4 regions of the Bacillus basilensis genome follow, and region 1 is predicted to be linked to each of the others. Evidence: riboswitches for the same ligand, from Rfam matches in the RefSeq annotation. Region 1 holds a riboswitch; each other region holds the start of a gene.
What was found. Region 1 has a riboswitch for thiamine pyrophosphate ahead of tenA (thiaminase II). Riboswitches for the same ligand answer to the same signal wherever they lie in the genome.
Positions count from the first base shown of each region.

Region 2: linked by a shared signal. The riboswitch ahead of thiM (hydroxyethylthiazole kinase) and the one ahead of tenA (thiaminase II) in region 1 are both predicted to bind thiamine pyrophosphate.
Region 3: linked by a shared signal. The riboswitch ahead of thiT (energy-coupled thiamine transporter ThiT) and the one ahead of tenA (thiaminase II) in region 1 are both predicted to bind thiamine pyrophosphate.
Region 4: linked by a shared signal. The riboswitch ahead of thiC (phosphomethylpyrimidine synthase ThiC) and the one ahead of tenA (thiaminase II) in region 1 are both predicted to bind thiamine pyrophosphate.

Region 1 is NZ_JBNTQO010000004.1:4,419-6,613, reverse strand. Features, by position in the region: gene ACQVV1_RS09370 (ABC transporter ATP-binding protein) at 1-239, opposite strand, end outside; gene tenA (thiaminase II) at 208-903, opposite strand; TPP riboswitch at 986-1,088, opposite strand; TPP riboswitch at 1,149-1,260, opposite strand; gene ACQVV1_RS09360 (SH3 domain-containing protein) at 1,530-2,195, shown strand, end outside.
Region 2 is NZ_JBNTQO010000016.1:101,727-103,921, forward strand. Features, by position in the region: gene thiE (thiamine phosphate synthase) at 1-54, opposite strand, end outside; gene thiM (hydroxyethylthiazole kinase) at 68-877, opposite strand; TPP riboswitch at 950-1,059, opposite strand; gene topB (DNA topoisomerase III) at 1,286-2,195, shown strand, end outside.
Region 3 is NZ_JBNTQO010000014.1:65,379-67,573, forward strand. Features, by position in the region: gene feoB (ferrous iron transport protein B) at 1-591, opposite strand, end outside; gene ACQVV1_RS21895 (FeoA family protein) at 588-815, opposite strand; TPP riboswitch at 1,010-1,111, shown strand; gene thiT (energy-coupled thiamine transporter ThiT) at 1,198-1,869, shown strand; gene ACQVV1_RS21905 (sensor histidine kinase) at 2,075-2,195, opposite strand, start outside.
Region 4 is NZ_JBNTQO010000011.1:141,792-143,986, reverse strand. Features, by position in the region: gene thiC (phosphomethylpyrimidine synthase ThiC) at 1-830, opposite strand, end outside; TPP riboswitch at 945-1,060, opposite strand; gene lldP (L-lactate permease) at 1,132-2,195, opposite strand, start outside.

The DNA of each region.
Region 1 (2,195 bases):
TCTTTTTGGGGCATATATCCTACAGGATGGCTCTTTGTTTCTGTCAGCTCTATCTGTCCCGTACTTGCTTCTTCTAAACCTGTAATAAGGCGAAATAAAGTACTTTTCCCGCATCCACTCGGTCCGATAATACTTACAAACTCTTTATCTCGTATAGAAGCATTTAATTCATTGATGATTGGTTTCTCATCATAATGAAAAGAAACATTATGAAACTGTAGTATGTTCTTGCTCCTCAAATCCCCACATCTCCTTACGATAGGACATATCCCAGAATAAATATTCAAATCGACTGGAATATAGGAAAATCTCCTCTAATCGATCTAGCTCTTTGTCAGACTTTCCAACTGCCATTTCATTTAATAAATCTATTAACCAAATACAAAGGTTACCGTATTCTTCCGAACTATATCCTTGAATCCACTCACCAAAGAACTCATGATCTCTTGCTCCAGGAATATCGTTTAAACGCTTTCCAATTTCCCAGTAGCTCCACATACATGGAAGAAGTGCTGCTATTAATTCCGCAAGTGTGCCATTTTGAGATACAGACATCATGTAATTTGTATAGGCTAAATTTTTAGCAGATGGTTTGGCAGATTCTATCTCCTCTATAGAAATATCAAGTCTTTTTGCATATTGTTTATGGATTGTCATTTCTCCATTTAATATGCCATCAATTTGTTCAGCAAATTTCCCCATTACTTGTGGATTCGTTGCTTTTACAACACCAATCGCATATAGCTTTGCATAATCTAACAAATATAAATAATCTTGAATAATATAATACTGAAACTTATCTTTTTCTAACGTGCCATCTCCCATACCTACTACAAACGGATGATTATGACTCATCTCCCAAACTGGTTGTACAGTTTCTAATAATCTATCGCAAAATTTCATTTCTCTATCCCCTTTCAATCTATATATCTAAATAAAAAACCACTTCTAAATAAGAAGTGGTTACAGCAAATAAAATTATAATTTATTCGTTGCTCCACTTCCCTTCGCTAGTATTACCTAGATCAGGTCTGTAAGGGTTAAGGATTATTCCTCTCTCAGCACAACAAGCACCCCTAGTGGTTTCAATATGAAATTTTCAAATAAAAAAGCCCCGTTTCTATACGCAAAGAAACGGGGACTCATTATTAGTGTCCGAATTGCTTCCCTACGCTAGCATAATCTAGATCAGGTAATGAAAAGGATCAAAGGCTTACGGCCTACTCTCAGCTGGCAACACCAGCTCTCCTAGCAAACTATGAAATTATCACTGTCAGTATAACACCGTAATAAGACATCATCAACTGTTTTAATTTTCTCAATTGTCAACAAAATAATAAAACTATACAATATTTATATTCTATCTTAGAAATTATCATCCCAATTAATTGGATAATAAGGAATCATTATCCTCAAAAAATTTATTTTTTTATTGATTTCATATTACATTTATGTGAATACACCCACTATATTATATCTTTATACTATAATAAAATTACAACTATACAACTAGAGGAGGTCTCTATTATATGAATATGAAAGCTACTGCTTTAACAGCAACTACTGTCGCAATTGCCTCTTTACTTCCTTCTATGGGAGAAACAACTGTACAAACAGCCAACGCTGAACAATTATCTAACGTGAAAACTGGATATGTCAAAGTCGATCAAGTAGCCTTACATACACAAGATAACGCAAATAGCTCATCAATTGATACAATTCGCTTTAATACGAAAGTAAACATACTCGAAACAACTAATAGCTGGTATAAAGTATCTGTTAATAATAAAGTAGGTTACGTACAAAAAGATGCTATTCTACTAAAAAACAAACTTCAATCTAATAATCAATACATTGTTAATGCCAATGCATTAAACGTTCGTTCTGAACCTAATTTAGAATCTTCAATTTTAGATGTATTACCAAATGGGAAATTCGTTACCATTCAAGAAGAACAAGGTGAGTGGTATAAAATTTTACATAATGGCAAAACAGGTTACGTACAAAAGGCGTTCGTGTCTAATGGTTCACAGCCTTTAGTAAAAGGCATCACAGTTCAAAATAATACGAAATACACAGTTGCAACACCTAAACTTAATGTACGTAGCAATGCTAGTACAAGTAGTGCACTACTTGGTTCATTACAAAATGGTACACAAATACAAGTAGTGGAAACTGTCGGAACTTGGTATAAA
Region 2 (2,195 bases), on a different contig from region 1:
AATAAAATACACTTGTAATAACTTAGACATTCTCTTTGCTTCAATGCGCATCATGTTTTTCATCCCCTTACTTTAACTCCTCAATCTTCCCATACTTCTCAATATCACCCGAAGTGGTATTCGCTAACTGATTTAAAAATTCAATTTGGAAACTACCAGGTCCCTTTTCCACCGTCTTAGCAGCTGCCAGTTCTGCAGCTACACCATAAAATGTTAATGCTGCTACAGCTGCCTTTACATAATCCTTTTCTACCGCTACAAATGCTCCTATTACAGAAGTTAGTAAACACCCTGTTCCTGTAACCTTTGTTAAAATAGGATGGCCATTTCGAATAACAATAGTTCGCTCTCCATCTGTAACAACATCTTCTTCTCCAGTAATTACCGCAACGGTATTCAATTCATCCGCTGCCTGCCTTGCAATACTTACGACATTGCCATTTCCAGTAACAGCGTCTACCCCTTTAATTTCCCATTTCTCATTAATAACGTTCGCTATTTCAGCTGCATTTCCGCGGATAATCGCTAACTCGATTTCAGCCGGAATATGTCTCGCAACTTCTGTTCGATACGATGTTGCTCCTGCACCAACTGGATCAAACAGTACTGGTACATTGTTTACATTTGCTGATTTACCCGCAAGTAACATCGCTTCTACTTCTTCAGGACGTAGTGTCCCCATGTTTAATACTAACGCTCCAGCAATACTCGCCATTTCTGCCACTTCTTCTTTTGCATACGCCATTACAGGCGATGCTCCTAGCGCTAACAAACCGTTAGCTGTAAAATTTGTGACAACAACATTTGTAATATTATGAACGAGCGGATTAGATTCTCTCACCAAATCCACTACTTTACTAATTTCTTTCATATTCATCCTTTTCATCTCCTAACTATAGTGATGGGAGATACACAAAAAGGCACTTTGCGCGTACGCAAAGTGCCTGAACATGTGCTTTTACACTCTCCCTACGCTGGCATTATCCAACAGGTTCAAATGGTCAATGACGGATTAGTCATACTCTCAGTTTGCATCCACAAACTCCCATGTGTTTATTATTCATCTACTTCAAAGTCTACTCTTATTCTAATAAAATAACAAGTTCTTTACTTTTCTATTTAATATAGAAGCAACCTATAAAACAATAAGCATAATCAAGTGAAACTTTAATCAGTGGGTGTTTTGTTCATTCCACTAAAAACCGCTCAAATATGGAGCGAAACTGAATCTCAAGAAGATGTATGCTATAGTTAACGTATGGAATTTTGAAAGGATGTTTTAAATATGTCAAAAAGCGTTGTAATCGCTGAAAAACCTTCTGTTGCACGAGATATTGCGCGTGTACTGAAGTGTGATAAAAAAGGAAATGGCTACCTTGAAGGTAGTAAATATATTGTAACTTGGGCTTTAGGTCATCTTGTTACATTAGCAGATCCAGAAAACTATGATGTGAAATATAAAAAGTGGAATTTAGAAGATTTACCGATGCTACCTGAGCGTTTGAAATTAACGGTTATTAAACAAACAGGAAAACAATTTAATGCTGTAAAAAGTCAGCTTCTTAGAAAAGATGTAAATGAAATTATTGTAGCAACAGACGCTGGGCGTGAAGGAGAATTGGTCGCTCGTTGGATTATTGATAAGGTTCGAGTTAACATACCAATCAAACGTCTATGGATTTCATCCGTTACTGACAAAGCAATTAAAGATGGTTTTGCAAATTTAAAACCAGGTAAGGCATATGACAATTTATATGCTTCAGCAGTTGCGCGTTCAGAAGCTGACTGGTATATCGGTCTTAATGCGACTCGAGCTTTAACGACTCGCTTTAATGCCCAGCTGAATTGCGGCCGTGTACAAACACCTACTGTCGCTATGATCGCTAATCGTGAAGATGAAATAAAGAACTTCAAAGCTCAAACTTATTACGGCATTGAAGCTCAAACAACAAATCAACTAAAACTAACGTGGCAAGATGCAAATGGCAATAGCCGTAGTTTTAATAAAGAAAAAATTGATAGCATCGTAAAAGTTTTAGATAAACAAAATGCCACTGTTATAGACATTGATAAAAAACAAAAGAAGTCATTCTCTCCTGGTCTTTACGATTTAACTGAATTACAACGTGATGCAAATAAAAAGTTCGGTTACTCTGCGAAAGAAACATTAAACATTATGCAGAAATTGTATGAGC
Region 3 (2,195 bases), on a different contig from region 1:
CGCTAACCATCTCGGATGCTCGTAATTCTCTTTTTCTAAAAGAGAAATTGCTTCTCCAATTCCTTCATCCAGTTGTACACCATATGAAATAATGAATGGCTTTTTCTCACTTTTGTCATTTTCTTTAAGAGTCGCAAGTAGTTCTTCACAGCCTTTTCCGCTTCTTGCAACGACAGGAACGACTGTTACACCTAATAGTTCTGATAACCTTTTTACATCAATTACAATTCCTCTTTGCTTCGCCACATCAACCATATTTAAACCAATTGAAACCGGCTTACCAAATTCAAGTAACTGCAACGTTAAATGCATATTTCGTTCAAATTGCGAGGAATCCACAATATTTAACATATGCTGAAATTCTTCTGTTAGTAGAAAGTTTGTTACAACACCCTCATCACGCGAAACTGGGTTCAAATCATATACGCCTGGTAAATCGATTAATGTCCCTTGTCTATCTTTTAATTTACCAACCTTTTTTTCTACTGTTACACCGCTCCAGTTTCCTACGTATTCATAAGAACCAGTAAGTGCATTAAATAATGATGTCTTCCCTGTATTTGGATTCCCTAGCAAAGCTACCTTATTCACGCTAATTCCACCTTTATCATTTTCGCGTCACAATGACGAATACTAATTAACTGTCCACGACACTCCAATGTACAAGGACCTTTGAACATCGCTTTCTGCTTCATGCGAAGTTCGCTTCCTTCAGAAAGACCAAAAGCCGCCAATCTTCTCTTTAGTAAATGATCTAAAGACTGAACGCTTTTTACTAACACTTTCTCACCGATTTTAATATCTACTAAGCTCATAACCTTCCCCCTCAAAAGAGAATGATAATTATTTTCAGAGAAATTATAGCACACTCTATTTCTCTTGTACTATACCCTTTTGCTTCATATTTATTAACATTTTGCTACAATTCTATTTCAATCATTGTCATAACAGATTCGTTTGCCATTCTCATCCATTTCGCTTACAATAAACAATAGCAAATAAAGAATCTCGTTATCACAGGGGGAGCCTTACCGCTGAGAGGGAACACTTCGTTCCGACCCTTAGAACCTGTTAGTTAATGCTAACGCAGGGATTGTGCAAACGTCCGAAATACATACCTCTTTTTTATTTACGTATTTCGTATCCTCCTATGATATCTATTCTTTTTTGTACAACTTTAATTTAGGGGGAGACAACATGCGTAACACCAATTTACAAGCGATGATTGAATCTGCTATTCTTGCAGCCTTCGCCATGGTCATCGACATTTTACCATTATCAATTAAACTTCCAACAGGCGGTTCCATCTCATTTGCTATGATTCCTATTTTTATTATCGCATACCGCTGGGGCTTCAAAATGGCTTTCTTAGGAGGCTTAATTTGGGGATTATTACAAATTGTAGTCGGAGATGCCATTATCGTCACACCAATTCAAGTACTCATTGAATACTTCGTTGCTTTCGCATTCATTGGATTTGCTGGTTTATTCTATCGTCCTATTCAAAAGGCACTTTTAACAACCAATGAAAATAGTGAAGAACAATCCAATTTAGGTAGCCGTAAAGACAAACCTTCTTCAAAACAGAACGAAGGAAAGAAAGTTCTTGGTTACATTATTGTTGCTACATTTATTGGTAGCTTTGCTCGCTACTTCTGTCACTTTATTGCTGGTATTATTTTCTGGGGACAATATGCACCGAAAGGTCAATCCGCTGTGCTTTATTCATTAATCGTAAACGGTAGCGTAATGATTGGTTCCTACATTCTATGTACCGTTTTACTTATATTTTTATTCCTTACTTCACCACGCTTATTCAAGAGCATCAATGCTTATCAAATAAATGCAAACAAAAAGAGCGCTTCATGAGCGCTCTTTTTTTCATATCGTAATATCAATTAAAAAAACAATAAATGCACAAAAGAAAATAAATACCATTATACTTAGCCAATTGCTATGCACGGTTCATCGACTCCTTACATAACCTCATTTTCTAACACGATTATATCGCTTGAAAATAAAGATTAGGTAAAGATAATATGAAAATAACTTAAAAAAGCGTAGATCATATTGTCTACGCTTTTTTCGGTAAATAGAAGTAAAATAATACACCATCTTCTGTATTCTTTACTCCATATTCAGCATCATGCAGTTCTAAAATATTCTTCGAAATAGCAAGCCCAAGACCTGTTCCA
Region 4 (2,195 bases), on a different contig from region 1:
GCTTGCTCAATTAACGTATCACGATACACTTCCCACGTTAAATCTTCTGCAATTCCGTTTACTTTTTCCAGTGCTTGATAGATTGGTACAGTTCCAACTGGTACAGGCGCGTTACGAATAATCCACTCACGCGTCGTATGAATATTTTTACCTGTAGATAAATCCATAATCGTATCTGCACCCCAGCGCGTTGCCCACGTCATCTTCTCTACTTCTTCTGCAATAGAAGAAGATACAGCAGAGTTTCCGATATTTGCATTGACCTTCACGTGAAAATTACGCCCGATAATCATCGGTTCTGCTTCCGGATGATTAATATTCGCTGGTAAAATGGCACGACCTTCTGCAATTTCCTTACGAACAAACTCAGGCTCTACGCCTTCACGAATCGCAACGTATTCCATCTCAGACGTAATAATGCCATTACGCGCATAATGCATTTGCGTAACATTTGCACCTTGCTTCGCTCTAAGCGGCTGGCGATCCATTTGCGGGAAAATATGTGTATGTTTCGAAGCCACTTTCACACCGTCATCCTCTGGTTTCACCTCGCGCCCTTCATATGCCTCTACATCCCCGCGCTCTAGAATCCAAGAGTGGCGCGGCGTTGGAATCCCCTTTTCCAGCTCTACTTTATACGCCGGATCCGTATAAGGACCGCTCGTATCATACACACGGATTGGCGGATTTGAGACGCCGTTCGTTTCGCTTTGTTCAATCTCACGCATCGGCACTTTCATACCTGCGCGTGGTCCATCTACATATACTTTCTTACTCCCTGGTAAACTCGATTTCAATTCAATTTGCTCAGCTGAAACAGATTGTTTCATAACCTTTGTTGCCTCCCCTGTTCGTGACAAGGACGAGATATGGCCAGCGTATGCCAAAATAAAAAGAGCCAGGTCCATAAAAAAATAAGGACCTGGCTCATAAAAGACATCATTATGTAAAGCCGTTAACTTCCCTACGCTGGTACGAGCCAGATCAGGTCCAAAGGGTTAAGAAGATCACGCGCTTCTCTCTCAGCCTACGCATACGTTAGGCACCCCTAGTTTATCACTGATTTAATTTTCAATACTTTCCCATCATACACGATAATCTGAAAAATGCAAAGTTTATTTCTTTTGTTACTTATGGAATCATCCACGTTAAATAATATGCCTGTACATACGTCATAATACCAACAATAATTACAAAGAATAAACTATGCTTCACTGTGAAGCGGAATAAATCTGATTCTTTTCCAGCAAGTCCAACTGCCGCACAAGCAATTGCAATTGATTGCGGAGAAATCATTTTTCCTGTTACACCACCCGTTGTATTTGCTGCAACGAGAAGTACTTCAGATACACCAACTTGTTGTGCTGTAATTGCTTGTAGATTTGAGAATAATGCATTCGCTGACGTATCGGAACCTGTTAAGAATACGCCAATCCAGCCTAGGAATGGTGAGAAGAATGGGAATAGTCCGCCAGTTCCTGCTAGTGCTAATGCTAGTGTAGAAGATAGACCAGAATAGTTTGCGATAAATGCAAATCCTAATACGAATCCGATAGATAGAATTGGCATTTTCAATTCGCTTAACGTTTCTTTAAATGTTACTACTGCATCTTTTACACTCATTTTCAAAATAAACATGGAAATGAGACAAGCAATTAAAATCGCTGTTCCAGTTGCTGATAATACATCAAACTTCAAAATTGCCTCGTAAGGCGTCGCTTTATTTACAATAGGCTCTGCCTTCATTACCAAATTATGCAAGCCTGGAATTTCAAACTTAAATACAAGGCTTTCTAACACGCCTCCTGGAGCAAATAATGCTTTAAAGAAACTTTGACTCCAAATAACTACCATAACCGTTAATACGATAAATGGAGACCATGCCTTTACAACTTTTCCTAACGTTAATTTCGGCATCGATGCCGCCGTTGTTGTTGCAGCTACTTCACTATTTGCTTGCCCGGATTGATAGATTTCTTTCGGTTGCCATACTTTTAAGAACAACGATAAACTAACTAAACTTACAAGTGCTGACGTAATATCCGGAAGTTCTGGTCCTAAGAATGTCGCTGTAATGAACTGAGTAATTGCAAACGAACTACCCGCTACAAGTAAAGCAGGCCAAGTCTGTCTTACCCCTTTCAATCCATCCATTAAAAATACGATAAAGAACGGAACAAATAATGATAGAAACG